4 regions of the Bradyrhizobium sp. B124 genome follow, and region 4 is predicted to be linked to each of the others. Evidence: predicted binding sites of a transcription regulator. Region 4 holds the regulator's gene; each other region holds the start of a gene.
What was found. The regulator PhoB, encoded in region 4, activates phosphate uptake and scavenging genes when phosphate is short. The targets are predictions, from matches to a motif close to TGTCATNNANCTGTCAT.
Positions count from the first base shown of each region.

Region 1: AAFG13_RS01495 (acetoacetate decarboxylase) is a predicted target of PhoB. The motif match lies at 1,854-1,870, and genes of this name have one in related genera.
Region 2: AAFG13_RS09880 (Orn/Lys/Arg decarboxylase N-terminal domain-containing protein) is a predicted target of PhoB. The motif match lies at 5,024-5,040, and genes of this name have one in related genera.
Region 3: AAFG13_RS02100 (DUF47 domain-containing protein) is a predicted target of PhoB. The motif match lies at 2,788-2,804, and genes of this name have one in related genera.

Region 1 is NZ_CP152413.1:352,509-359,585, forward strand. It holds gene AAFG13_RS01485 (carboxyl transferase domain-containing protein) at 1-531, shown strand, start outside; gene AAFG13_RS01490 (patatin-like phospholipase family protein) at 648-1,811, opposite strand; gene AAFG13_RS01495 (acetoacetate decarboxylase) at 2,033-2,818, shown strand; gene AAFG13_RS01500 (MFS transporter) at 2,832-4,136, opposite strand; gene AAFG13_RS01505 (acetyl-CoA C-acyltransferase) at 4,259-5,455, opposite strand; gene AAFG13_RS01510 (hypothetical protein) at 6,506-6,967, shown strand; gene AAFG13_RS01515 (hypothetical protein) at 7,005-7,077, opposite strand, start outside.
Region 2 is NZ_CP152413.1:2,049,211-2,056,287, reverse strand. It holds gene AAFG13_RS09900 (hypothetical protein) at 153-539, shown strand; gene AAFG13_RS09895 (HdeD family acid-resistance protein) at 651-1,232, opposite strand; gene AAFG13_RS09890 (dodecin) at 1,473-1,694, shown strand; gene AAFG13_RS09885 (N-acetyltransferase family protein) at 2,044-2,604, opposite strand; gene AAFG13_RS09880 (Orn/Lys/Arg decarboxylase N-terminal domain-containing protein) at 2,623-4,980, opposite strand; gene AAFG13_RS09875 (acyl-CoA dehydrogenase family protein) at 5,128-6,297, shown strand; gene AAFG13_RS09870 (cupin domain-containing protein) at 6,337-6,759, opposite strand; gene AAFG13_RS09865 (tetratricopeptide repeat protein) at 6,907-7,077, opposite strand, start outside.
Region 3 is NZ_CP152413.1:471,342-478,418, reverse strand. It holds gene AAFG13_RS02115 (peptide chain release factor 3) at 1-613, opposite strand, end outside; gene sugE (quaternary ammonium compound efflux SMR transporter SugE) at 770-1,084, shown strand; gene AAFG13_RS02105 (inorganic phosphate transporter) at 1,085-2,089, opposite strand; gene AAFG13_RS02100 (DUF47 domain-containing protein) at 2,104-2,748, opposite strand; gene AAFG13_RS02095 (branched-chain amino acid ABC transporter permease) at 2,893-3,861, opposite strand; gene AAFG13_RS02090 (branched-chain amino acid ABC transporter permease) at 3,863-4,726, opposite strand; gene AAFG13_RS02085 (ABC transporter substrate-binding protein) at 4,791-6,011, opposite strand; gene AAFG13_RS02080 (ABC transporter ATP-binding protein) at 6,054-6,797, opposite strand; gene AAFG13_RS02075 (ABC transporter ATP-binding protein) at 6,790-7,077, opposite strand, start outside.
Region 4 is NZ_CP152413.1:4,757,261-4,764,337, reverse strand. It holds gene pstA (phosphate ABC transporter permease PstA) at 1-112, shown strand, start outside; gene pstB (phosphate ABC transporter ATP-binding protein PstB) at 109-927, shown strand; gene phoU (phosphate signaling complex protein PhoU) at 1,025-1,741, shown strand; gene phoB (phosphate regulon transcriptional regulator PhoB) at 1,872-2,582, shown strand; gene AAFG13_RS22775 (GcrA family cell cycle regulator) at 2,900-3,412, opposite strand; gene AAFG13_RS22770 (aspartate aminotransferase family protein) at 3,909-5,114, shown strand; gene argF (ornithine carbamoyltransferase) at 5,114-6,040, shown strand; gene AAFG13_RS22760 (Hsp33 family molecular chaperone) at 6,255-7,077, shown strand, end outside.

The DNA.
Region 1 (7,077 bases), 4.4 Mb from region 4:
GACGCCTGCCAGAAGGTGGTGCGCTGGGTCGACTTCGCCGAGACCTTCCATCTGCCGGTGGTCTATCTGATGGACTGTCCGGGCTTCATGATCGGGCTCGAGGCGGAGAAGTCGGCGACCATCCGCCACGGCGTGCGCGCGATGGCCGCGGTCAACCAGAGCACGGTGCCGTGGTGCACCATCATCATCCGCAACGCCTTCGGGGTTGCCGGTGTGGTGCATCAGCCGGCCAACCGCTTCTCGATGCGCTATGCCTGGCCGTCGGCCTATTGGGGCTCGCTGCCGCTCGAGGGCGGCATCGAGGCCGCCTATCGCGCCGAGATCGACGCGGCCGCCGATCCCGCGGCCAAGTTGCGCGAGATCGAGGATCGCCTCAACAAGCTGCGCTCGCCGTTCCGCTCGGCCGAGAAGTTCTGGGTCGAGGAGGTGATCGATCCGCGCAAGACCCGCTCGCTGCTCTGCGAGTTCGCGCGTCTCGCCGAGCCGATCCGCAAGGCCGGGCCGCCGAGCAACATGTCGACGCGGCCGTAGGAGCTCTCCCAATCGTCATTGCGAGGAGCGCAGCGACGAAGCAATCCATATCTCCGCAAGCGGTGATATGGATTGCTTCGCTTCGCTCGCAATGACGGTCGAAGGAGCGACCTTATCTATTCCGCTTCGCGATGCACGTCGTGGATCACGATGCCCATGCCGTTCTCCGGCATCTTGATCCAGTCGCGGCGCTTCAGCGAACGCTTGGTGTCCTCGTGTCCGCTCCCCCAATGCTCGCGCATCGAGGTGCCGGAGAATTCGTGGTCCTTGGCGTCGCCCTCATAGGCCTTCTGCTGATAGATCAGCTGCAACAGCGTGATCCCGGGCAGCCGGCTGTTTGCTTTCTTGAGCTGGCGTTCGTCTTCCGACAGATGGTCATCGGGAATCTTTGACAGCGCGTTGTGCAGGGCCGTGCGCAGGTTGTAGGTCTTGCGGTAGACGTCGGTGTTGTAGCGGGTGCGCGACGAATACATGATGTCCTTGTGCCGGGCCATCACGTCCTGGATGTCGCGCGGCAGCGCACCGCGCGCCGAGAACAGGTCGACCTGGAACACCAGCGAGTTCATGTTGTCCTCTTGGTCGAGCAGGTGCTGCAGCGGCGTGTTGGAGACGATGCCGCCGTCCCAGAAATGATCGGTCCCGACCTTCACCATCGGCAGCGCCGGCGGCAGTGCGCCGCTCGCCATGATGTGCTCGGGGATGATCTCGTCATGGGCATTGTCGAAATAGATGAAGTTGCCGGAGAGCACGTTCACCGCGCCGACCGCAAAGCGCATCTTCTTGGAATTGATGCGGTCGAAATCGACCAGCTCGAGCAGCGATTCACGTAAGGGCGTGGTGTCGTAGTAGCTCGTGGCGGTGCGCGCGCCGGCGGGGCTGAGCCACGGATTGCTCTGATGCGGGGTGAAAAAGCCGGGCTGTCCAAGCGTCGTCGTCAGCCATGAACTGGTGAAATTGCGCGCCTTGCGGAAGATGTCGCCGTCCGGCGTGTAGTGCCAGATTTTGCGGGAGGTGATGCGATCCCAGAACGTGTGCAACCGCTCCAGCCGCCTCTCGGGCGGATTGCCGGCGATGATCGCCGAGTTGATTGCGCCGATCGAGACGCCGCAGACCCAGTCGGGCTCGATGTTGGATTCGTGCAGCGCCTGATAGACGCCGGCCTGATAGGCGCCGAGCGCGCCGCCGCCCTGCAGCACCAGCGCCACGCGATCGCACCCTTCGGGACGCCAGCCGGGCGTCGCGTGTTCGATATCGTCGACATGAGGGGACCGCGCGTCCATATCAGACACTCCAAAAAATTGCGGCGAGAATTCAGGGTGCCGATGACGCCGTGATGACAAATGCAGCGCCAGCGCACGGCGCGTCCGGCATGGCTGCCTGCATGGTTAGCATTGGCCTCCACGGCAAGACGCAGGTCATGCCCGTGACGGAAATCCCTCATATCGCTGTCAATCTCGGCCGCTAGCCTCCGCGCAATATTTCCGATCAGGGGGTTATCGCGATGCGCAGGGAAGATCTGCTCAAGCTTCCGTCCATGCCGGCTGCCGGTCCGAGCTATCCCGCCGGTCCTTACCGCTTCATCGATCGCGAATTCCTCGTCATCACCTATGAGACCGATCCGGAATTGATCCGCGCCGGCCTGCCTGAGCCGCTGGAGCCGATCGAGCAGGCGATCGTGCATTACGAATGGATCAAGATGCCCGACAGCTCCGGCTTCGGCAGCTACACCGAGTCTGGCCTCGTGATCCCCGCGCGGCTGCACGGCGAGGAGGTCAACTTCGTCTGCCAGATGTATCTCGACGATGATCCGCCGATCGCGGCCGGCCGCGAGATCTGGGGCTTTCCGAAGAAGTACGCCCATCCCAAGCTCGAGATCGTCAAGGACACGCTGACCGGCACGCTGGAATATGCCGGCCAGCTCGTCGCGATGGGCACGATGGGCTACAAGCACGAGAGCATGGCGGGCAATGGCGACATCACCCGCGCCACGCTGTCGAAGACGCAAGTCAATCTGAAGATGATCCCCGGTGTCGACGGTCATCTCGAGATCTGCCAGCTGGTTGCGATCAACCTGACCGACATCGTCGTCAAGGGATCGTGGATCGGGCCGGGCCGACTGCATCTCGTGCCGCACGTCAACGCACCGGTCGCGGACTTCCCGGTCAAGCGCGTCGTCGGCGCGCATCATTACATCGCCGATTTGACGCTGCCGTTCGGCCGCGTCCTGCACGACTACAACAAGGACGTCGCAGAGGCGGCGGCACCGACCGGTCTCGCTGCGGAGTAGCAGCGAGGCTCGATCAGGCCGCGACCGGCTTCGCCTCCGGCGCGACCTTGGGCTGCGGCCGCGAGATCGCCAGCACACTCAGCGCGGCGATCACGCAGAGCGCGCCGGCGATGAAGAATGCCGGCAGATAGCTCGCATAGAGCGTGCGCGACAGCCCGGCGCCGAACGCGGCGGCGCCGGCGCCGAGCTGATGCCCGGCGAAGATCCAGCCGAACACCAGATTGGCGCGCTCGGCGCCGAAGCGCTGTGCGGTCAGGCGCACCGTCGGCGGCACGGTCGCGATCCAGTCGAGCCCGTAGAACATCGCAAACAGCGACAGGCCGTAGAAGGTGAAGTCGGAGTACGGCAGATACAGCAGCGACAGCCCGCGCAGGCCGTAATACCAGAACAGCAGCCGGCGATTGTCGAAGCGGTCCGACAGCCAGCCCGAGATGATGGTGCCGAAGAAATCGAAGATGCCCATCGCGGCGAGCAGGCTCGCGGCCTGCACCTGCGGAATGCCGTAGTCGAGGCACATCGGGATCAGGTGGACCTGGACGAGGCCGTTGGTCGAGGCGCCGCAGACGAAGAAGGTCGCGAACAGGATCCAGAACACCGACGATTTCGAGGAGTCGCGCAGCATGCCGAGCGCGGCCGCCATGATTGGCGCGTTGGCCGGCGGCGGCGCGGGGAGCGGCGCGGTGCCCTCGTCGCCGAACGGACGCAGGCCGACATCGCTCGGCCGGTCGCGCATCACCATCAGCACGGCAAAGGCGGCGACGCCGAGCATGACGCAGACGAGGCCAAGCGCGACGCGCCAGCCGTAGCGATCGGTGATGGTCGCGAGCAGCGGCAGGAAGGCGAGCTGTCCGGTCGCGACGCTCGCAGTGAGCATGCCGATCACGAGGCCGCGTCGCGCAACGAACCAGCGCGTCGCGATCGTCGCGCCGAGCACCAGCGCGGTCATGCCGGTGCCGATCCCGATCACCACGCCCCACAACAGGATGAGCTGCCAGACCTGCGTCATGGCGAGCGAGGCCAACAGTCCCGACACCACGATCAATTGCGCCGCCAGCGTCACGTTGCGCAGGCCGTAGCGGTTCATCAGCGCCGCGGCGAACGGCGCCATCAGCCCGAACAGGATGAAGCGGATCGACAGCGCCGAGGAGATTTCCGCGGTGGACCAGCCGAATTCCTTCTGCAAGGGCACGATGAAGACGCCGGGCGCGCCGACGGTGCCGGCCGAGATCAGCGCAGCCAGGAAGGTGACGGCGACCATCACCCAGCCGTAATGGATGTTGCGGCGGGCGAGGGTGGAAGCAAGCCGGTTCGAGATCATTGGGCCCCGGATGAAATGCGATGAGGGTTCTATTCGTGACGCACAATATGCCACGAGGGAGCTATGGCTAAAATGCCAAAGTTCCCTCGTTTTCGGACTCGGGCGTGGGGCCGTTTTTAAACTTAGTGCGTGACCCGCTCGACGGCGATTGCGGTGGCTTCGCCGCCGCCGATGCACAAGGCGGCGACGCCGCGCTTGAGGTTCTGCGCCTCCAGCGCGTGCAGCAGCGTCACGATCAGCCGCGCGCCGGTGGCGCCGATCGGATGGCCGAGCGCGCAGGCGCCGCCATTGATGTTCAGCCTGTCACGCGGAATTCCGAGGTCGCGCTGCACCGCCATCGCGACCACCGCAAACGCCTCGTTGATCTCGAACAGGTCGACATCGCCGACGCTCCAGCCGACCTTGTCGAGCAGTTTTCTGATCGCCGGGATCGGCGCCGTGGTGAACCATTGCGGCTCCTGGCTGTGGGTGGCATGACCCTTGATCTCGGCCAGCACGGGCAGGCCATCGCGGTCGGCGAGCGAGCGCCGCGCCAGGATCAGCGCCGCGGCGCCGTCGGCGTTGGCCGAGGAGGCGGCCGGCGTGATGGTGCCGTTGGCGCGGAACGCCGGCTTCAGCCCGGGGATCTTTGCCGGATCGACCTTCAGCGGGTGCTCGTCATTGGCGATGATGCGCGGACCGGCCTTCTCGCTAAGCGTGATCGGCGCGATCTCCGCCTTGAAGGCGCCGCCCTCGACCGCCTTGCGGGCGCGGCTCAGCGTCTCCATCGCGAAAGCGTCCTGGTCGGCGCGGGTGAACTGATAGGCTTCCGCGGTGGCCTCGCCGAAATCGCCCATCGAGCGGCCGGTCTCATAGGCGTCCTCGAGCCCGTCCATCATCATGTGGTCGATGATCCGGTCATGGCCGGCACGATAGCCGCCGCGGGCCTTTTGCAGCAGATAGGGCGCGTTGCTCATGCTCTCCATGCCGCCGGACAGCACGATCTCGGCCGAGCCGGCCTTGATGATGTCGTGGGCCAGCATGGTCGCCTTCATGCCGGAGCCGCAGACCTTGTTGACGGTGGTGGCGCCGGTGGCGTCCGGCAGCCCGGCGCCGCGCGCGGCCTGGCGGGCGGGGGCCTGGCCCTGGCCGGCGGGCAGCACGTTGCCCATGAACACCTCGTCGATGCGCTCAGGCGCAAGCTTGGCGCGCTCCAGCGCCGCACCGATCACATGCGAGCCGAGCTTGTGCGCCGCGAGCGGCGTGAGCTCGCCCATGAAGCGGCCGAGCGGGGTGCGGGCGGCGGAGAGGATGACGACGGGATCGGTGCTGGTTGCCATGGCAGGATTCCCTTCAATGCCGGGGATTTGATTGAATTATTCTCATCATATGATGCGCTGCAAAAAATGCAACTCCACGTCCTATGACAAAATGTCGTGTTCGCATGAGTTGGAGGGGCCGGGATGGTTCCGCAATCACCACCGTCGTCCCGGCGAAAGCCGGACCCATAGCCACCGCACTTGATGACGAACGGGATTGTGGCCCCAGCGTCGTGCAGCAAATCCTATTTCGGGTAATGGGTCCTGGCTTTCGCCAGGACGACGATGAGGATGAGGCGCAATTCAAGAGTCGAGCCGGGCGATGACAGTTGAAGATGAGGACGCAGCTTCGCGTTCTCGCGACATGATTTGTCCGAGCTTTGCTTGTCGTTCCGCCGCTCTGAGGACAGAGGGCGCAGGGAAAGCCGGGTGCCGATCGCACCCATGGGCCCCGAGCAATGGGTAGGAAGCTCGGGGGTAGGACCACAGGTGTAACCGGAGCAATCCGGCTTTCCCTGCGCGATGGCTTACGGCTTACTTCGTGCTCTCCCCGGCGAGACTGGGCTTGTTTGTCACCGCCATCGCAAAACGCTTTCGCGCTCTACGAGAGGACACCTGCCGCTAGGGCGTCAGGACCACACGACTTCACCGTCCGTCTCATGCGCACTCGTCAGTTGCGCAATCAGCGTCCACCGCATCCCACGCCGCGTTCGTGACGACCGCGAAGCGCCCCTCGATCGGGTGAGATGAGCGAACCATACACTGAGTTGCAATTCGGATAAAGCGAAATATTTTTGCCGCGGGGGCTTGCGCCGTCGGGCAACTCAGTGGCAGGGGCCGCGCTTCCATCCACCTGTCATTCCGGGGCTCGCGAAGCGAGAACCCGGAATCCATTCCACCACCAGCATGCGGCGCAATGGATTCCGGGCTCTCGCTTCGCGAGCCCCGGAATGACGAGTTGAGAGATCGGTGCGAAGCTGGTTACCAACAATCCGAGGAGTTGATGCAAGCTCCTAAGCACTTGAACACGCAAGCCGGTCTAGAAGGAGTTGCATTGACCCAGGAACGCCCATGACCACGCTTCGTATCCACGACGGCTGCAACGGCGCTCTGGCGCTCGATCTTCGCGATCTGATTAATCTGCTTGCTCCGCGCTCGCTCGAAGCCAGCTGGACGGTTTCGCCGGTCGTGCTGCATGATCCGGCGCTAGACCATTCCTTTGATGAATTCATGATCGCGGGGCGGGGCGCGCCGGGAGAGGATTTGCTCGAGAAGTTCGCAGCCGGTGGTTCGCCTGTCAGTGGTGCGCTGCTTTCAAAAGCCGCACACGAAACAACTCAAGTGATCTGGGGGCAGTTTGTTGGCACCCTTCCAGGGAAGAGCGACACATGGATTATGATCCGTGCGATCGACAGCACGTTCTTTGAGGTTACGTCCTCTGATGGAGCGGTCCTCAATGCAATCCGCTCGGTTTACAAAGACGTACAGATGGCTTCCGGCCCGGTCACGTCAATTCCGATTGCGCCAGCCTGATGGGGTGCCGGCCCATCTGTTCGCTGGCGCTGCAGGCCTAGTCCGACCGCCACGCGCCGAGCAAGAACCGCCGCTTCGGTGTCGAGCCTGCCTGCTTCTGCACGTCGGGC
Region 2 (7,077 bases), 2.7 Mb from region 4:
CGGGCTACGGGCCGGTATCGGCACGCGCTCTCGCCTTTATTCCCCTCACGCCCGTCTCTCGGCCGAAAATTCTTCGCGCGCAGCCAACGGAATACGGTGCGTCCTCCGGCGTCCTACGCATGCAAGCCATTTGCATTCGAAAGGGAGACACCATGAAGACAACGCTCGCACTCGCGTTCGCTACTGCCGCTTCGTTTGCGCTCGCGTCCGCCGCCTTTGCCGCGCCGCCGACCAAGACCGGCACCACGGCGAAGGGCTCAGTCCTGACCGACGCCAAGGGCATGACGCTCTACACCTTCGACAAGGACAGCGACGGCAAATCGGCCTGCAACGGCCCCTGTGCCACCAACTGGCCGGTGCTGAAGGCGGAAGCCAGCGACAAGGCCGAAGGCGGCTACACCATCATCGCGCGTGACGACGGCTCGAAGCAGTGGGCCTACAAGGGCAAGCCGCTCTATACCTTCGCCAAGGACCAGAAGGCCGGCGACATCACCGGCGACGGCTTTCTCAACGGCGCCTGGCACCTCGCGCAGCCCTGAGCATTGCAGGGAGAACTGCAGGGCGGGTTAGCGCAAGCGTAACCCGCCATCGTTCCGCCTGTGAGATTTGCGGCGGGTTACGCTGTCGCTAACCCGCCCTACATTCGCGCGTCACGCTCGCTGCTTCAGCGCCATGCCCATGCTGATCCAGCTGACGCCGGCGCAGATCAGGTCGACGCTGAGGAAGATGCCAAGCACGTAAAGGCTCGACACCGGCCAGCGCGCCAGGATCATGACCCCGAGCACCAGCGTGATCAGCCCGGAGATCGCGACCATTCCCCACGGCGCCGCCGAGTTCATGCCGAACGCCAGGAAGATGCGGACGATGCCGGAGACCACCAGCGCGATGCCGAGGAATAGCGTCAGGGTCGCTGCGGCGAGCAGCGGGTTCTCGAAGGTGATGAAGCCCGCGACGACATAGAGCGCGCCGAGCAGCAGCCAGAACAGGAACTTGCCCCAGGTCTTGAACTGGAATGCGTTGATGATCTCGGCAACGCCGGCGACGATCATCATCGCGCCGACGAACAGCACGCTGACGACGGTGGCAAAGAACACGCTGCCGAAGGCGAGCACGCCTGCGATCAGGTAGATCACGCCAAGGGCGACGATCCAACCCCACTTGGCGCGAAGGTTGGCAAGCCCGGATCCGAGGCTGTGAGGAGGTGTGGCGGGTGAGCTGGACGCTGTCGACATCGTATCGCTCCCGAATACTTGGTCAAACCATGCTACCATAGGTCATGGCGCGGACAAGGGCAGGCGCCCGGCTGGCACCAAATGCATGCTGGCACCAAAGGCGCCGCAACACGTTGATTCAAGTCAACCGGTGTGTTGCCGCGCAGCATTCGTCGTTTGACGACAGCCCGTACCGGACGACGGACTGTCCGGATCGGAGTGCAAATTGTCCGGATCGCGCATCCACCCAAGGAGGTCGACATGCCCACCACGCACGACAAGGACCACGTCTACAAGATCCTCGAACTGGTCGGATCATCGGACAAGAGCATCGAGGCGGCGATCGAGAACGCCGTCAGCCGCGCGTCGAAGACGGTCCGGGAAATGAAATGGTTCGAGGTGGTGCAGACCCGGGGCCATATCGAAGACGGCAAGGTCCGCCACTACCAGGTGGCGCTGCGGGTCGGGTTCACGCTGGAATAGGGCGCTTAGGCAGCTTATCGCGAGAGCGCGAGGCTGAATCGCATCCTCATCTGTCATCGCCCGGCTCGACCGGGCGATCCAGTACGCCGCGGCTTCTCGGCTCAAGCACAGCCGTCTCTGGAATACTGGATCACCCGCATGCGCGGGTGATGACACCGCGTGTGTGAGGCCTTGAATCGAGAACCATCCTCATCGTCGTCCTGGCGAAAGCCAGGACCCATTACCCCAAATGTCAATTGTTGTGCGACGCTGGGGCCGCTGTCCCGTTCATCACCGAATGCGGTGGTTATGGGTCCTGGCTTTCGCCAGGACGACGAATGGCAGGGAGCCGCGCAGCCCCCATCACCCATCACCGCCGCGACAGCGGCGCGGGTGGCGGCGGGGCGGTCGAGCCGGCGGCGAGCGAGCGCTGCACCATCACGGTGTCGGACCAGCGGCCGTAGCGATAGGCGACACCGGGCAGATGGCCGACGCGGGCAAAGCCGAAGCGGTCGTGCAGCGCCAGCGACGCGGCGTTGTCGCTGTCGATGTAGCCGATCATCTGGCGGAAGCCGGAAGCGGCGCAAGTGTCGATCAATTCCTGCAACAGCCGGCCGCCGACGCCCTTGCCGGTGAAGCCGTGGTGAATATAGATCGAATGCTTCACCGTGTAGCGATAGGCCGGACGCTTGCGGAACTGGACCACATAGGCATAGCCGACCACTTCGCCCTCGCACAGCGCGACCAGATGCGGCAGGCGGGTGTTGCGCAGATTCTTGCGGCGGTCGCGCAGGTCGTCGGGCTCCGGCGTGCCGCTGTCGTCGACGCTCTCCTCGATGCCGTGGCGGATGTGATAGCGGTAGATCGACAGCATCGCATCGACGTCGCTGTCGCGCGAGGGTCGGACGGTGATCTTGTGATCATTCTCCATTGTGTTGCGTTCGCTGGCCTATTCGGACACGACATAGGTGTAGAAGCGGACCCGGCCGGCGTCGTCTATCTCCTTGTAGATGCCCTGGACCTCGACCTCGAAGCCCGGGAACGCATTGAAGCTCGCCTCGAACATCCGCAAGTAGTCGATCATCGGCTTGCTGCGTTCCGACAGTCGCTCGCCGGGCACGATGGTGGCGATGCCGGGCGGGTAGACCACGAACGGCGTCGCGGCGATGCGGCCGAAGATCTGGTCGATCGGCAGATAGTCGACGTCGTTGCGGATCAGATATTGCGCCGCCTGGCGCGGCGACATCGCGATCTCCGGGAGATGCTCGGGCAGGAATTGCTTGGCCTGCAGCGTGCTGACGCCGCCGTCGCGGAAGAAGCGGTGCATGTCGCCGCAGAGGTCGCGCAGCCGCACTCCGGTGTAGCGTTGCGGGCGGCGGCGGAAGAATTCGGGGATGACGTCCTCGACCAGCGCGTTGTCGTCGTGCAGCTTCTTGAAGGCGACGAGCCCGGACACCAGCGTGCCGGCCTTGCTGGCCTCGACGCCCGGCGTCAGCAGGAAGAGCAGGGAGTTGAGGTCGTTCTTCTCGGCGACGATCTGGTTCTCGCGCAGATATTGCGCGACGACCGGGGCGGGGATGCCGTGATCGGCATAGGCGCCGGTGGCGTGGTCGAACCCCGGCGTCAGCAAGGTGAGCTTGTTCGGGTCGGTCATGGCAAATCCCGCGGTCAGCTCCGGGAAGCCGTGCCAGGTTTCGCCCGGGCTGAGCTGCCAGTAGGACGGATTGGTCGCGAGCTGATCGGTCGAGATCGTCTCCCAGGCGACATTGTGCACGCCGTTCTCGCGCGCGACGTCGGGGATCATCACGCGGTCCGGCACGAACGGCTCGAAGAACCAGCGCCGCTCGGCGCGCGTCTCCTTCTCCTCGAACTCGCGCTTCACCGCGCGGATCTTCTTGCGCAGCTCGATGCCGAGCCGGATCGTGTCGTCCCAAAGCACTTCGCCGGAGCGGCCCTTCATCATCTGCGCGCCGACGTCGAGCGAAGCGAAGATCGGATAGAACGGCGAGGTCGAGGCGTGCTGCATGAAGCTTTCGTTGAAGCGGCGGTGCTCGACCCGGCGCTTCTGGCCCTTGATGTGGCGGTCGCGGATGTGGATCTGCGAGGCCTGCGAGAAGCTCGCGAGCTGCTTGTGGGTCGATTGGGTGGCGATGATGCCAGGCGCCTCGGGGCCGAGATTGGCGAGCCCCATCGCGAAGCGGCCGGAATAGATCGGGTGGAACTTCATGAAGCCGGCCCAGGCCTCGTCGAACAGGATGTAGTCGCAGAGATGGCCGATCCGCTTGAGGATCATCTCGGCGGAGTGGATGGTGCCGTCATAGGTGCACTGCTCGACCACGGCGACGCGGAACGGACGCTCCTTCTTCCAGGCGTTCTCGTCCTTGACCAGCGGGTGCTTGCGGATCTGGTCGCGCAGTGCGCCCTCGTCGAGCAGGTCCCAGCGCATCGGGCCGATCAGGCCCCAGGCGTTGCGCACCGTCGGCACATAGACCGGGATGCCGCCGCCGATCAGGAGCGCGCCGTGATGAGCGGCCTTGTGGTTGTTGCGGTCGAACAGCACGAGATCGCCGTCGGTAACCAGCGAGCCGAGCGCGACCTTGTTGGATGTCGAGGTGCCGTTGAGCACGAAATAGGTCTTCTCGGCGCCGAAGATCTTGGCGGCTTCCTTTTGCGCCCGCAGCGCCGGCCCCTCATGGGTGAGAAGGTCGCCGAGATCGAGCACGGAATTGTCGAGGTCGTCGCGGAACACCGCCTCGCCGAGATGTTCGACGAACACCCGGCCGATCGGGCTGCGGCTGTAGAACACGCCGCCATTGTGGCCCGGGCAGGTCCAGAGCTGGTTGCCTTCCTCGGCATAGTCGACCAGCGCCCCGAAGAACGGGGTCTTCAGGTTCTCGGCATATTGCTTCAGCCTGGAGATCAGGTTCTTGGCGATGAAGGGCGGGGTTTCCTCGGACAGGAACACGTAGCCGTCGATGAAATCGAGCACCTCGACCGGCAGGTCCTCGAACCGCTTGCGGCGGATCAGCAGGAGGATCGGGAAGTCGAGGCCGCGCCGGCGCATCAGATTGATCAGCGCCGCGGTCTTGCCCTCGAGACCCTTCTTGCCCCAGTCGACCACCATGCAGCCGATCGCCGCATCGGTCTGCACCGCGATCTCGGCATCTTCCAGTTTGCGGGCGCGGACCACCTCGAAGCCGGAGCGCTCGATTTCGGCGATGATCTGGTTGAAGCGGATGCCTTCGAGGTCGTCGGCCTCGAAAACCGGCGCCGCGAACAGGAAGTTGAAGCGTTTGAAATAGTCCATGCATGTCCCCGAAACTGGTCCGCTGAACCTGTCTGCACAATTCATGACAAAGAGATGACGGTCCCTCTGCGACGCCAAGCCCGATGGTCAAATTCGCGTCCACGCGCTGAATTCCCGATATTGCCAGCTCTCGGAAAGGAAGGCGTCATGCCCCAGCCTGCCAAAGATCCTGCCAGATCCAGCGTTGCGGACCATTTGACCGCGCTCGAGCGGCTTGCCCCGCTGATTGCCGAGCAACGGGCGGATTTCGACCGGGAGCGCCGGCTTCCCGACGCCGTGGTCCGCGCCCTGGCCGAGGCCGGAATGTTTCGGCTGTATCTGCCGAAAGCGCTGGGCGGGCCGGAATTCTCGCCGCTCGACTTCATGACGATCGTCGAGGCGGCCGCCGCGCTCGACGGCTCGGTCGGCTGGCTGGTCGGTAATGGCGGCGGCATGAGCCGGGCCGGCGGCTATCTGCCGGAGGAGGTGGTGCGGGGCTGGTTCGCCGATCCGCTGGCGTTCATCGCGAGCGCCACCGGGGCGATCGGGACGGCGGTCGAGGTCGAGGGCGGCTATCGCGTCAGCGGACGCTGGCCGTTCGGCAGCGGCGCGCCCCACGCGACCAGGTTCATGGGGCTGGCGAGCGTCAAGGGGCCCGACGGCAAGGACAGCCCGCCGATCTGCTGCTACGTCGATCGCGCCGACGTCCGCCTCCACGACACCTGGTTCGTGTCCGGACTGCGCGCCACCGGAAGCTGCGACTTCGAGATGCAGGACTGTTTCGTGCCTGACAGCCACACCCATCCGCTGGTCGACTTCAAGCCGACCCAGCCGGGTATCCCGTACCGGCTGCCGGGTCTCGCGGCGTTTTCCTGGACGGTCTCGGTCGTGCCGCTCGGGATCGCGCGCGGCGCGCTCGACGCCTTCATCGCGCTCGCGGGCAAGAAGCCCCGGCTCGGTGGCGTCGGCCAGCTGCGCGACGGTGAACTGGTCCAGTCGATGGTCGGCCGAGCCGAAACGGCGCTGCGCTCCGCGCGGGCGCTGCTGGTCGAGGACATGACGGAGCTGATGGCGGCGAGCGAGGCCGGAGGCGAGCGGCTGATTGAAGCGCGGCTGCTGCACCGGATCGCCTGCGCCAATGCCGGCGAAACCGCCGCGCGTGTCGTCGAGATGATCGCGGCGGCCGCCGGCACGGCCGCGATCTTCGAGACCGGTACGCTGGAACGTTCGATCCGCGACGTCCAGGCCGCGATCAAGCATGTCGCGATGACCCCGATCAGCTACGGGCTGGTTGGCCGCGTAAAACTCGGCCTGCCGCTCGGCACGACGCGGTTTTAAGCAGGGCCGCCGGCGGTGCAGGCTTCTTGCGTCGAGCGGTCAGGAAGCGACCGGCACCAGGCCGTAGCGCAGCATCGTCTCTTTCATCCTGGCTGGATCGGGGGCACCCCCCGCCATCAGGACCGCCATGTCCTTGAAATATTGCGGTCCGAGCGCGCCGGGGCTGAGGAGGCAGAGGCAGGTCGCCGGACCGTTCGAGCGGTTGGTGAAGCCGTGCACGACACCGCGCTTGATGAACACCGACTCGCCGGGCCCGATGTGGATCTCCTTGCCGTCGACCCGCCAGGTCGAGACGCCCGAAAGCCCGTAGATCGTCTCGTCCCAGCTCTCGTGATAGTGCGGAATCGGCATCCGGGCATTCGGTTGCAGCGTCATCTCGAACAGATCGACGCTGCCGCCGGTGGTCTCCTTGCTCTGCAGGAATTTGAGCTGCAACGTACCGAAGTCAATCAGATCGGGCATGACGGACTCGCAAATGGTTCGGGTGCCCACGATAGCGGACGGCGCCGAAGGAAGCCAACGGCGCGTGCAGCCCGGACGCGCGATGCGATGTCCGGGCCGGATCTAGTGATCCCGTATTCCGCTCATGTCGGCTCCGCGCCGGTGCGCTCAGTAGACGAGGTTCGTACCCGGCGGCTTCTCCAGTGCGGCTGCCAGCGTGCGATACTCCTCGCAGTCGGTGCCGCAGATCTCGCCGATCCGCTGCAGATGATACTGCGCCTGGTCGCGGTTGCCTTGTTCGATCTGCCACAGACCGTAGTAGTTCCACGTCAGCACGTG
Region 3 (7,077 bases), 4.3 Mb from region 4:
CCTCGAGCAGCCGTACGCCGCCATTGACGACATCATAGGTGCCGAGGAAGTCGCGGCCGCGGCCGACCGGCCAGGTCATCGGCGTGGTGTCGAGCGCCAGCGTCTTCTCGATCTCGTCCAAGAGCTCGAACGTGTCGCGGCTCTCGCGGTCCATCTTGTTGATGAAGGTGATGATCGGGATGTCGCGCAACCGGCACACCTCGAACAGCTTTCGGGTGCGCGCCTCGATGCCCTTGGCGGCGTCGATCACCATGACCGCGGAATCGACCGCGGTCAGCGTGCGGTAGGTGTCTTCCGAAAAGTCCTCGTGGCCCGGCGTGTCCAGCAGGTTGAACACGAGGTCGTTGAACTCGAAGGTCATCACCGAGGTGACGACCGAGATACCGCGCTCGCGCTCGATCTTCATCCAGTCCGAGCGCGTGTTGCGCCGCTCGCCCTTGGCCTTGACCTGGCCCGCGAGGTTGATGGCGCCGCCGAACAGCAGCAGCTTTTCCGTCAGCGTGGTCTTGCCGGCGTCCGGGTGCGAGATGATCGCAAAGGTGCGCCGTCGCGCCACTTCCTGTGAAAGCGGCGAGCGCGACGGCGATTCGGTTGGAACAGCGGTATCAGACATGGCGGGGCAGCGTTTGGCAGGGAAAACGGGCGCAATCAAGGGCGTTTTGTCGCAATGCGGACTGGCCGCGCCACCCACATATAGGCACCGGAAGGACGACCTTCACCTCACCATACCATCCGCGGGGACGACCCTGCCTTATCCGGAGGGTTCGTTATGGCTTGGGCCATTCTGTTCACCGCAGGCCTGCTCGAGATCGGCTGGGCAATTGGGCTGAAATACACCGAGGGTTTTTCGCGGCTGGTGCCGTCGGTGCTGACGCTCGCGGCGATGGCCGGCAGCGTGATCCTGCTCGGCATCGCGCTCAAGACGCTGCCGATTGGAACCGCCTATGCGGTCTGGACCGGGATCGGCGCGGTCGGCACCGCGGCGCTCGGCATCATCCTGCTCGGCGAACCCGCGACCGCGATGCGGCTTGCCAGCATCGGGCTGATCGTGTCCGGCATCGTCGGGCTGAAGCTGGTCGGCTGATCACTTCAATATCTGCACCGCCCAATAGGTCGCGGCTGCAACCGCAGCCGAGGCCGGGATCGTGATCACCCAGGCATAGACGATCGAGCTCGCCACGTTCCAGCGCACGGCGGACAGCCGCCGTGCCGCGCCGACCCCGACGATGGCGCCGGTGATGGTGTGGGTGGTCGATACCGGAACCCCGAGATAGGTCGCGATGAACAGCGTGGCCGCGCCGCCGGTCTCGGCGCAAAAGCCCTGCATCGGCGTCAGCTTGGTGATCCGCAGCCCCATGGTGCGCACGATCCGCCAGCCGCCCATCAGGGTGCCCAGCGCCATCGCGCTCTGGCAGGCCAGCACGACCCAGAACGGAATCTCGAAGGTGTCGCCGAGATGGCCTTGCGAGTAGAGCAGCACGCCGATGATGCCCATGGTCTTCTGTGCGTCGTTACCGCCATGGCCGAGCGAATAGAGCGACGCCGAGGCGAATTGCAGGATGCGGAAGGCGCGATCGACCGCGAACGGCGTCGAGCGCACCGAGAGCCAGGACACGATCGCAACCAGCACCAGCGCCAGCAGGAAGCCGACCAGCGGCGACAGGACGATGGCAAGCAAGGTCTTGGTGAGCCCGCTCCACACCGCCGCCGAGATGCCCGCCTTCGCCATGCCGGCGCCGACCAGGCCGCCGATCAGCGCATGCGAGCTCGACGAGGGAATGCCCAGCGCCCAGGTGATCACGTTCCAGACGATCGCGCCGACCAGCGCCGCGAAGATCACGGTCGCGTCCACCACGGACGGGTCGATGATCCCGGTGCCGATGGTGTTGGCGACGTGCAGACCGAACACCGCGAAGGCGACGAAGTTGAAGAACGCCGCCCAGAACACCGCATATTGCGGCCGCAGTACGCGGGTCGAGACGATGGTCGCGATCGAGTTCGCGGCATCGTGCAGGCCGTTCAGGAAGTCGAACAGCAGCGCGACCGCGATCAGGATGGTCAGAACCGGAAGACCCAGCGTGGCGTCCACGTGATGTCCCCGACTTACACTTGCTCGATGACGATGGAGTTGATCTCGTTGGCGACGTCGTCGAAGCGGTCGGCCACCTTCTCGAGATGATCGTAGATCTCCGCGCCGACGATGAAGTCCATCGTGTTGGCGTCGCGGTGCTTCAGGAACAATTCCTTGAGCCCGATATCATGGAGATCGTCGACCCGCCCCTCGAGCTTGGTCAGCTCCTCGGTGATCTGGGTCAGCATCGAGACGTTCTGGCCGATCGCCTGCAACAGAGGCAGCGCGCGGACGACCAGATTGGCGCATTCGACGATCAAGGTGCCGATCTCGCGCATCGGCGGCTCGAACTCGCGTACCTCGAACAGCATCACGGCCTTGGCGGTCGCCTGCATCTGGTCGACCGCGTCGTCCATTGCGGTGATCAGGTTCTTGATGTCGCCGCGGTCGAACGGGGTGATGAAGGTGCGGCGAACCGCGGTCAGCACCTCGCGGGTGACGCTATCGGCGTCGTTCTCGAACTGATTGACGCGCTGGCAGAAGACGGGAGTCTCCTCGCCGCCCTTCAGCATGTCCTGCAGCGCCAGCGCGCACCGCACGGAGGTCTGGGCGTGGCGGGCGAACAGGTCGAAAAATCGCTCTTCCTTGGGCAGAAAGGCGCGAAACCAGCGCAGCATGTCTCAATTCCATCATTCCGGGACAGCCCTTTTAGCGACTGTCACAGAACTGTCATAGAGCATCTGGCGGGGAAAATACCCGGATCGACCGCCCGAACGGGCGGTCGTCCACCGCTAAGTCGGCAGCAAATCGCGTGCCCTGCCCTACAGCGACCGCCGCAACAGGTGGGCCAGTTCGCCGACCAGACCGCGCCGGAACAGCAGCACGCAGGCCACGAAGATCACGCCCTGGATCACCGTCACCCACTGGCCGAACCCGGCGAGATATTGCTGCATCGCGATGATCACGAATGCGCCGACCACCGGTCCGAAGATGGTGCCGAGACCGCCGACCAGCGTCATCAGCACGATTTCGCCGGACATCGACCAGTGCACGTCGGTGAGCGAGGCGTTCTGCGCCACGAACACCTTCAGCGAGCCGGCAAAGCCCGCCAGCGTGCCCGACAGGATGTAGGCCAGCATCTTGTACTGGTCGGTCTTGTAGCCAAGCGAGATCGCGCGCGGCTCGTTCTCGCGGATCGACTTCAGCACCTCACCGAACGGCGAGTTGATGGTGCGGTAGATCAAAAGGAAGCCGGCAAGGAATCCGGCCAGCACGACGTAGTAGAGCACCGTCGGCTTCGACAGGTCGAAGATCCCGAACAGGTGCCCCTGCGGGATGCCCTGGATGCCGTCTTCACCATGGGTGAACGGCGCCTGCAGATAGATGAAATAGAGCAGCTGCGACAGCGCCAGCGTGATCATCGAGAAGTAGATGCCCTGGCGGCGGATCGAGATGAAGCCGGTGACGAGGCCGAGCAAGGCCGCCGCGGCGGTGCCGGCCACGATGCCGAGCTCCGGCGGCAGCCCCCACACCTTCAGCGCATGCGCCGAGACGTAGCCGGCGGTGCCGAGGAACATGGCGTGGCCGAACGACAGCAGGCCGCCATAGCCGATCAAAAGGTTGAAGGCGCAGGCGAGCAGCGCAAAGCACAACGCCTGCATCACGAAGAAGGGATAGATCCCCGTGAACGGCACCACTGCCAGCAGCACCGCCATCACGGCGAATACGATCATCTCGTCGCGCATCGCGCGCGGCGTCACCGGAAGTGTATCGTCGGTCAATGCTGACATATCAGGCCGCCCGTCCCGTCAGTCCCGTTGGCTTCACCAGCAACACCACCACCATCAGGACAAACACCACGGTGTTGGAGGCCTCGGGATAAAAATACTTGGTCAGTCCCTCGATCACGCCGAGCGCGAAGCCGGTGATGATCGAGCCCATGATCGAGCCCATGCCGCCGATCACGACCACCGCGAACACCACGATGATGAGATCGGCGCCCATCAGCGGGCGGACCTGGTTGATCGGCGCCGACAGCACGCCGGCGAGCGCGGCGAGACCGACGCCGAGCCCGTAGGTCAGCGTGATCATGCGCGGCACGTTGATGCCGAAGGCCCGCACCAGCGTCGGGTTCTCGGTGGCGGCGCGCAGATAGGCGCCGAGCTGCGTCTTCTCGATCAGGAACCAGGTGGCAAGGCACACCACCAGCGAGAAGATCACGACCCAGCCGCGATAGATCGGCAGGAACATGAAGCCGAGATTGACGCCGCCCTTGAGCTGATCCGGGATCGAGTAAGGCAGGCCCGAGGAGCCGAAATAGTTCTGGAACACGCCCTGCACGATCAGCGCGATGCCGAACGTCAGCAGCAGTCCATAGAGATGGTCGAGCCCGGCCAGCCATTGCAGCATGGTCCGCTCGAGGATCATGCCGAAGATGCCGACGATGACAGGTGCGATGAGCAGCGCCCACCAGTAGTTGATGCCGCCCAGATTGAGCAGGAAATACGCCACGAAGGCGCCCATCATGTAGAGTGCGCCGTGCGCGAAATTGATGATGTTGAGCATGCCGAAGATGACGGCGAGCCCCAGACTGAGCAGCGCGTAGAACGAGCCGTTGATCAGTCCCACCAGAAGCTGTGCGTAGAGAGCCTGCATCGAATGAGCTTTCACTGGATAGATGAAGCCCGCCGGCCGCGCCCACGGCCGGCGGGCATGATCGTCACTTCTTCAGGAGCGCACAGGTGCTCTTGTCGAGCGGCGTGAAGGCCTGGTTGCCCGGCACGGTGCCGACCAGCTTGTAGAAGTCCCACGGACCCTTGGACTCCGAGGGCTTCTTCACTTCGAACAGATAGGCGTCGTGGGTGACGCGGCCGTTGGCCTCGACCTCGCCCTTGCCGAACAGCGGATCGTCGGTCGGGATCGTCTTCATCTTCGCGACCACCTTGGCGCCGTCATGCGGATTGCCGCCGAGCGCTTCGAGTGCCTTGAAGTAATGCGTGAGGCCCGCATACACGCCGGCCTGCACCATGGTCGGAGGAGCGCCGCTCTTCATCTTCTCCGAGAAGCGCTTCGAGAACGCGCGGGTCTTGTCGTTGAGGTCCCAGTAGAACGTTTCGGTGAAGTTGAGGCCCTGCGCGGTCTCCAGCCCGATCGCCTTGACGTCGGTGAGGAACAGCAGCAGCGCCGCGAGCTTCTGGCCGCCCTTGACGATGCCGAACTCGGCAGCCTGCTTGATCGAGTTGGTGGTGTCGCCGCCGGCATTGGCGAGACCGATGATCTTGGCCTTGGAAGCCTGCGCCTGCAGCAGGAACGAGGAGAAGTCAGCGGTGTTGAGCGGGTGCTTGACGCCGCCGACCACCTTGCCGCCATTGGCGGTGATGACGGCGGTGGTGTCGCGCTCCAGCGCCGCGCCGAACGCGTAGTCGGCGGTCAGGAAGAACCAGGTGTCCCCGCCCGCCTTCACCAGCGCCTGGCCGGTGGCGTGCGCCAGCATGTAGGTGTCGTAGGTCCAGTGCACCGTGTTCGGCGTGCACTGCGCGTTGGTGAGATCGGAAGTCGCCGCGCCCGAATTGATGTAGACGCCGTTCTTCTCCTTCACGACGTTATTGACCGCGAGCGCGACGCCGGAATTCGGCACGTCGACGATGGTGTCGACCTTGTCGACGTCGAACCACTGGCGGGCAATGGTGGTGCCGATATCGGGCTTGTTCTGGTGATCGCCGGAGATCAGGTCGATGGTCCAGCCCTTGGCCTTGAGGCCGGAGTCCTCGATCGCCATTTGCGCCGCCAGCGTCGAGCCGGGGCCGGCAAGGTCGGCATAGAGGCCGGACTGATCCGACAACACGCCGACCTTCACTGTCTTGTCGTCGGCGGCGGCGACGCCTGCGACGGAGAGCACCATCGCGGTGCCAAGCAGAAGCGCTGAAATCGTATTCCTCATGGCGTATTCCCTCAGTTCTTAAATTTTCTGGCTCCGGCGACTTCAAACGCCGAGATAGGTATGCAGCTTGTCCATGTTGGCCGACAGCTCCGAATTGGCGAAGCCGTCGATCACCTTGCCGTGCTCGACGATGTAGTAGCGGTCGGCAACGGTCGAGGCGAAGCGGAAATTCTGTTCGACCAACAGGATGGTGAATCCCTGCGACTTCAGGCGCGCAATGGTGTGCCCGATCTGCTGAATGATGACCGGCGCCAACCCTTCGGTCGGCTCGTCCAGCATCAGGAAGCGCGCGCCGGTGCGCAGGATGCGCGCAATCGCCAGCATCTGCTGCTCGCCGCCCGAGAGCTTGGTGCCCTGGCTGTTGAGCCGCTCCTTCAGGTTGGGAAACAGGGTGAAGATCTGGTCGAGCGGCAGGCCGCCCGGGCGCACCACCGGCGGCAGCAGCAAATTCTCGCGCACGTCGAGACTGGCGAAGATGCCGCGCTCTTCGGGACAGAATGCGATCCCTAGCCGCGCGATGCGGTCGGAGGTGGTGCGGATGATCTCCTTGTTGTCGAAACGGATCGAGCCCGTGCGCTTGCCGATCACGCCCATCACCGACTTCAGCGTGGTGGTCTTGCCGGCGCCGTTGCGGCCGAGCAGCGTCACCACCTCGCCCGCCCTCACGTTGAAATTGATCCCGTGAAGAATGTGGGATTCGCCGTACCAGGCCTGCAGATCGCTGACCGTCAGCACCTCGGCGCCGGCCGCAGCCACGGGCCTCTCCGCCAGTTTCGCCTCAGCCATGACCCGCTCCCAGATAGGCTTCCTTCACGCGCTCGTCCTTGGAGAGGTCGGCGTAGTTGCCCTCCGCCAGCACCTGCCCGCGCGTCAGCACGGTGATGATGTCAGAGAGATTGGCCACCACCGAGAGGTTATGTTCGACCATCAGGATGGTGTATTTGGCGGAGATCCGCTTGATCAGCGCCGCGATCTTGTCGATGTCCTCGTGGCCCATGCCGGCCATCGGCTCGTCGAGCAGCATCATCTCGGGGTCGAGCGCAAGCGTCGTTGCAATTTCGAGTGC
Region 4 (7,077 bases):
CTACGCCTACTGGAAAGAGCTGGCGTGGAGCGGTGCGCTGCTGATCACCTTCACTGTGCTCGCGCTGAATATCGGCGCGCGTATCCTTGGTGCCGAAAGGGCCGCAAAATGACCGAGCTTTCCGTCTCAACGACTGTCGCGAGCCACGTTCCCCAGGTGCCGCTGCCGGAAGCGCCGCCGAAAGTCACGGTGCGCAACCTCAACTTCTATTACGGCGAGCACCACGCGCTGAAGAACATCAACCTGACGCTCGGCACCAACCGCGTCACGGCGTTCATCGGCCCGTCGGGCTGCGGCAAGTCGACCCTGCTGCGCATCTTCAACCGGATGTACGATCTCTATCCGGGCCAGCGCGCGGTCGGCCAGCTGATGCTGGACCAGACCAACATTCTCGATCCCAAGCTCGACCTCAATCTGCTCCGCGCGCGGGTCGGCATGGTGTTCCAGAAGCCGACGCCGTTCCCGATGACGATCTACGAGAACATCGCCTTCGGCATCCGCCTCTACGAAAAGATCTCGAAGTCCGAGATGGACGACCGGGTCGAGAAGGCGCTGCGCGGCGGCGCGCTGTGGAATGAGGTCAAGGACAAGCTGAACGCTTCCGGCCTGTCGCTCTCCGGCGGCCAGCAGCAGCGCCTGTGCATCGCGCGCACCGTGGCGGTGCGTCCCGAGGTGATCCTGTTCGACGAGCCGTGCTCGGCGCTCGATCCGATCTCGACCGCCAAGGTCGAGGAACTGATCCAGGAGCTCTCCGAAGACTACACGATCGCAATCGTCACCCACAACATGCAGCAGGCGGCGCGCGTCTCCGACAAGACCGCCTTCATGTATCTCGGTGAACTGATCGAGTTCGACGACACCAACAAGATCTTCACCTCGCCGAGCGATCGACGCACCCAGGACTACATCACCGGCCGGTTCGGCTAGCGCATGGTCCGCAAAATTGGGTACCGGTTTTCCGACCGGATCATGCGAAACTGAGGACACCAAATCGTGATCCCCGGGATCATGAGGGAGACAAGCGATGGCTTCTGAACATACCGCCAAGGCATTCGACAGCGACCTGCAGGAGTTGACCCGCCTGGTCGCCGAGATGGGCGGCCTCGTCGAGCGGATGATCACCGAGTCGGTCGACGCGCTGATCCGTCGCGACGTCGCGCTCGGCAAGCGCGTCGTCGCCGCCGACATCGAGATCGACAATCTGCAGCGCGTCATCGAAGAGCGCGCGGTGCTGACGATCGCCCGCCGCCAGCCGATGGCGATCGACCTGCGCGAAATCGTCAGCGCGATGCGCGTCGCCACCGATCTCGAGCGGATCGGCGACCTCGCCAAGAACATGGGCAAGCGCGTCGCGGCGCTGGAGAGCGATTTCCAGCCGCTGAAGCTGATCCGTGGCCTGGAGCACATGACCGACCTCGTGCTGTCGCAGGTCAAGTCGGTGCTCGACGCCTATGCCGCGCACGATCTGCCGGCGGCGATGAACGTCTGGAAGGGCGACGAGGAGGTCGATGCGATCTGCACCTCGCTGTTCCGCGAGCTGCTGACCTACATGATGGAGGATCCGCGCAACATCTCGTTCTGCATCCATCTGATGTTCTGCGCCAAGAACATCGAGCGGATCGGCGATCACGCCACCAATATCGCCGAAACCGTGTTCTACATGATCGAGGGCCAGCAGATCACCGACAAGCGCCCGAAGGGCGACATGACCAACTTTGCCACCACGGTGCCCGGTACCTAGGACATGATCCGCAGGCGCGGAGCCGGATTGTCTTCACGACAAGTCGTTTCCGCGGGGATTATGCTCAGGAAAGTAAGCGTTTCGGTTTGCGTCTGGGCAACGGATCATCACAGAGAGAGAACTTAAGCCGATGAGCGCACGCATTCTGGTAGTCGAAGACGAGGAAGCGCTGACGACACTGTTGCGCTACAACCTCGATGCGGAAGGCTACGATGTCGAGACGGTGGGGCGCGGCGACGATGCCGACACCCGCCTGAAGGAGCGCGTTCCCGACCTCGTGGTACTGGACTGGATGCTGCCGGGCCTGTCCGGCATCGAGCTGTGCCGCCGCCTGCGGGCGCGGCCCGAGACCAAGCAGCTTCCGATCATCATGCTGACCGCGCGCGGCGAGGAGAGCGAGCGCGTGCGCGGGCTTGCCACCGGCGCCGACGACTACATCGTCAAGCCGTTCTCGGTGCCGGAACTGCTGGCACGGGTGAAGGGCCTGCTGCGCCGTGCGAGCCCGGAGCGGCTTGCGACCGTGCTGACCTATGGCGACATCGAGCTCGACCGCGAAAAGCGCCGCGTGGCGCGCTCGGGACGTCCGATCGATCTCGGTCCGACCGAGTATCGGCTGCTCGAATTCTTCCTCGAGCATCCCGGCCGCGTGTTCAGCCGCGAGCAGCTGCTCGACAGCGTCTGGGGCCGCGACATCTATATCGATGAGCGTACCGTCGACGTGCATATCGGCCGCCTGCGCAAGCTGCTCAATCCGGGCCGCGAGCAGGATCCGATCCGCACCGTGCGCGGCGCCGGCTACGCGCTCGACGACCGCTTCGCGAAGGCCGAACCGCAGCCGTAAGGCTGGCCGACAATCGTAAACCACAACACGGCGTCGTCCCGGCGAACGCCGGGACCCATACGCCGCGGCCGGCGCAATCGGCAAGCGGCCAGACGACTTTCTAACAACGCCCATTCGTGGTTATGGGTCCCGGCGAACGCCGGGACGACGCCGGTGATGTGACGTAGCCCGGATGGAGCGAAGCGAAATCCAGAACTTCATTCTCCGCTTCAAACACCGCGCCGGATTACGCTTCGCTCCATCCGGGCTACGAGCCACAAAAAAATCCCCGCTTTCGCGGGGATTTGTTTTTACAGTCCAGGCAGTTTCCCGAGTGCTTACTTGATCTGTGGCTTCGCCGACGGCCGGCGGCGATCGGCGGCGGGCTGATAGGCGACGCGCGAGTGATGCGCGCAATAGGGCAGACCGGCGAGCGCCTTGCCGCCGCAGAAGAAGAATTCCGGGCTCGAGGGATCGCCGACCGGCCAATGGCAGGTGGCCTCGTTGAGCTCGAGCAGCGACAGCCGCTGGCTCATCGGCACCACGTTGTCGAAGGAGATCGGATCGGGCTCCATCTCGACCTCGAAGGCGTGCGCAAGCGCAGTGTTGCCGCGCGAGACCGGGCGCGCCACCCGCATCATGTGCTGGGCGGGGCGGGCCTTGCGCTGCCGCGGCGCGGCCGTGGAGGGGGCCTTGGCGCGGCCGGAGAGGCCGAGCCGATGCACTTTGCCGATCACGGCGTTTCGCGTCACATTGCCAAGTTCCGCCGCGATCTGGCTGGCCGAGAGGCCGGATTCCCAGAGCTTCTTCAGCTGCTCGACGCGATCGTCGGACCAGGTCAATACAGTCATCACATTCTTCCTTTCGCATGGCGCCGGCCACTCATCGGAGCGGCGCTGCGAGCCAATCTGGACAAATATCCCTGCGGCCAGAATCCCTTAGCCCTCGCCGGGCACGGTGTTGCGCCCGAACGTTTACGCGAGACACGAAGGCTACTTAGAGGGTCCAGTACTGCCGCACGAGATGTCGTACCCGACAGGCCAAACGCTACAATATGGCGTGACTCTGGCGCAAGAGTCCGCGGCCGTGCGTCCACATGTTCCCACAAAGTTAAGCATTGCTATGAGGCTTTTCCACCGCACCGGAATGCTCCGGATTGCGCCGGTTTCGCATTGCAGGAAGGCCGGCAAAGGCCGGCTCCTGGCGATTGACACTGACCGGCCGCCGCATAGAATGACCCGCACGTGCCGCCCGCAAAGGCGGCCGTTTTGTTTTCCGAAGCTGGCGGTTGCTGCGTAGGCGTCAAGGCGCGCGGCGATTGACGGCTTCAAACCGGCAGTGAACGCCATGACCAACGCCTCGTCGCATCTGCTCCCCGTCTTCGCCCGGGTCGATCTCGGCTTCGAGCGCGGCGAGGGCGCCTGGCTGATCGCAACCAATGGCGACCGCTATCTCGATTTCACCTCCGGTGTCGCGGTGAACGCGCTCGGGCATGCGCATCCGCATCTGGTCAAGGCGCTGCAGGAGCAGGCGACCAAGCTCTGGCACATGTCGAACCTGTTCAAGAGCCCGGACGGCGAGGTGCTTGCGGCGCGGCTGTGCGAGCAGAGCTTTGCCGACTTCGTGTTCTTCTGCAATTCCGGCGCGGAAGCGATGGAGGGCGTGATCAAGCTGGTCCGCCACCACCACTTCTCCAAGGGCCATCCCGAACGCTACCGCATCATCACCTTCGAAGGCGCCTTCCATGGCCGCACGCTGGGCACGCTGGCCGCGACCGGCTCGGCGAAATATCTCGAGGGCTTCGGCCCGCCGATGGACGGCTTCGACCAGGTGCCGCACGGCGACATCGAGGCGGTGAAGAAGGCGATCGGCCCGCACACGGCCGGCATCCTGATCGAGCCGGTGCAGGGCGAGGGCGGCGTGCGCTCGGCGCCGCAGGCGTTCTTCAAGGCGCTGCGCGCGCTGTGTGACGAGCATGGCCTGCTGCTCGCTTTCGATGAGGTGCAGACCGGCATGGGCCGCACCGGCGAGCTGTTCGCCTACAAGCGCACCGGCGTCACGCCGGACGTGATGTCGCTGGCGAAAGCGCTCGGCGGCGGTTTCCCGATCGGCGCGGTGCTCGCGACCGCGCAGGCTGCAGCCGGCATGGCGCCGGGCTCGCACGGCTCGACTTTCGGCGGCAATCCGCTCGCGGTCGCATCCGCCAATGCCGTGCTCGACGTCATGCTCAAGCCCGGCTTCTTCGAGCATGTGCAGAAGATGTCGCTGCTGCTCAAGCAGAAGCTCGCTTCCGTCGTGGACCGCTATCCCGGCGTGCTGTCGGAGGTGCGCGGCGAGGGCCTGTTGATCGGCGTCAAGGCGGTGGTGCCGTCGGGCGATCTGATCGCCGCGCTGCGCAACGAGAAACTGCTCACCGTCGGCGCCGGCGATAATGTGGTGCGGTTCCTGGCGCCCCTGATCGTGACCGAGGCCGAGATCGACCAGTCGATCACAGCGCTCGAGCGCGCCTGCTCTGTGCTATCGGCGCCGCAGCCGAAGAAGGCGGCTGGATAATGAGCAAGCCGGTCCGTCACTTCCTCGACATCAACGAGCTGCCGCTCGCCGAGCTGCGCAACATGCTCGAAGCCGGTGCCGCCATGAAGGCGAAGCTGAAGGCGCATGAGAAGGGCAGGAAGCCGCTCGAAGGCAAGACGCTGGCGATGATCTTCGAGCGCCCGTCGACCCGCACAAGGGTGTCGTTCGACGTCGGCATGCGCCAGCTCGGCGGTGAATCCATCATGCTGACCGGCGCCGAGATGCAGCTCGGCCGCGGCGAGACCATCGCCGACACCGCGCGCGTGCTGTCGCGCTATGTCGACGCGATCATGATCCGCATCCTCAACCATGACGCGCTGCTCGAGCTCGCCGCTCATGCCACCGTGCCCGTCATCAACGGGCTGACCCGGCGTTCGCATCCCTGCCAGGTGATGGCCGACCTCATGACCTATGAGGAAAACCGCGGCTCGATCGAGGGCAAGACGGTGGCCTGGACCGGCGACGACAACAACGTGCTGGCCTCCTGGGCGCACGCCGCCGAGCGGTTCAAGTTCAATCTCAACATCGCCACGCCGCCGGAGCTCTCGCCGAAGAAGCCGATGCGGGACTGGATCAAGGCCACCGGCGCGCCGATCATGCTCGGCACCGATCCGGAAGCCGCCGTGCGCGGCGCCGACTGCGTCGTCACCGACACCTGGGTGTCGATGGGCGACAAGGAGGGCGAGCACCGCCACAACGTGCTGAAGCCCTATCAGGTCAATGCCAAGCTGATGTCGCTCGCCAAGCCGGACGCGCTGTTCATGCACTGCCTGCCCGCGCATCGCGGCGAGGAGGTCACCGACGAGGTGATCGACGGCCCGCAATCCGTGGTGTTCGACGAGGCGGAAAACCGCCTGCATGCGCAGAAGGGCATCCTGGCCTGGTGTTTCGACACGGTCGCGTAGTCGACGATATCAATGCCGTCGTCCCTGCCTTGTGCGCAATTGCTCACTGGAGCAGGGACCCATACGCCGCGGCCTGCGAAAAAGGCACATGGGCAGACGTCTTGTGCCGCGACAAAATCCTGTGGTTATGGGTCCCTGCTTTCGCAGGGACGACGTCGATTCCCGGTATGCTGAACCCCTTTATTTCATGGTCCGAGACCCCAGATAGAGCGCCATGGTTTCACAATCCCCCGACATCAAAATCCAGGCCGAGACGCCCATTCGCGCGCCCTCGGCGGTTCCTGTCGACGATGCCGTGCTGGCCTTCGAGGTCGGCGCGCTGGACTTGCGCGGCCGGCTGACCCGGCTCGGCCCCGCGCTCGACGAGATCCTGCACAAGCACGATTATCCGCCGGCGGTCGGCAAGCTGCTCGGTGAGGCCATCGTGCTCACCACGCTGCTCGGCTCCTCCGTCAAGTTCGAGGGCCGCTTCATCCTGCAGACCCGGACCGACGGACCGGTCTCGCTCCTGATCGTCGATTTCCAGGCGCCCGACCGGCTGCGTGCCTATGCGCGCTACGATGTGGCGCGCCTCAAGGACGGGCAGAGCTCGGGTGAGCTGCTCGGCAAGGGCCATCTTGCCATGACGATCGATCAGGGCGCGAACACCAGCCGCTACCAGGGCCTGGTCGCGCTCGACGGCGGCGGCCTGGAAGAGGCGGCCCACGAATATTTCCTGCGCTCGGAGCAGATTCCGACGCGGGTGCGGCTCGCGGTCGGCGAGGAGATGCGCGGCGGCGAAGGCGGCAAGCTGCACTGGCGCGCCGGCGGCATCCTGCTGCAATTCCTGCCCAAGGCCCCCGAACGCGCCAAGCAGGCCGATCTGCATCCCGGCGATGCGCCGGAGGGCACGGCTACGCACAGCGTGCCGGATGACGACGCCTGGGTCGAGGGACAGTCGCTGATCTCCACCGTCGAGGATGTCGAGCTGATCGATCCCGATCTCTCCGGCGAGCGGCTGTTGTACCGCCTGTTCCACGAACGCGGCGTGCGCGTCT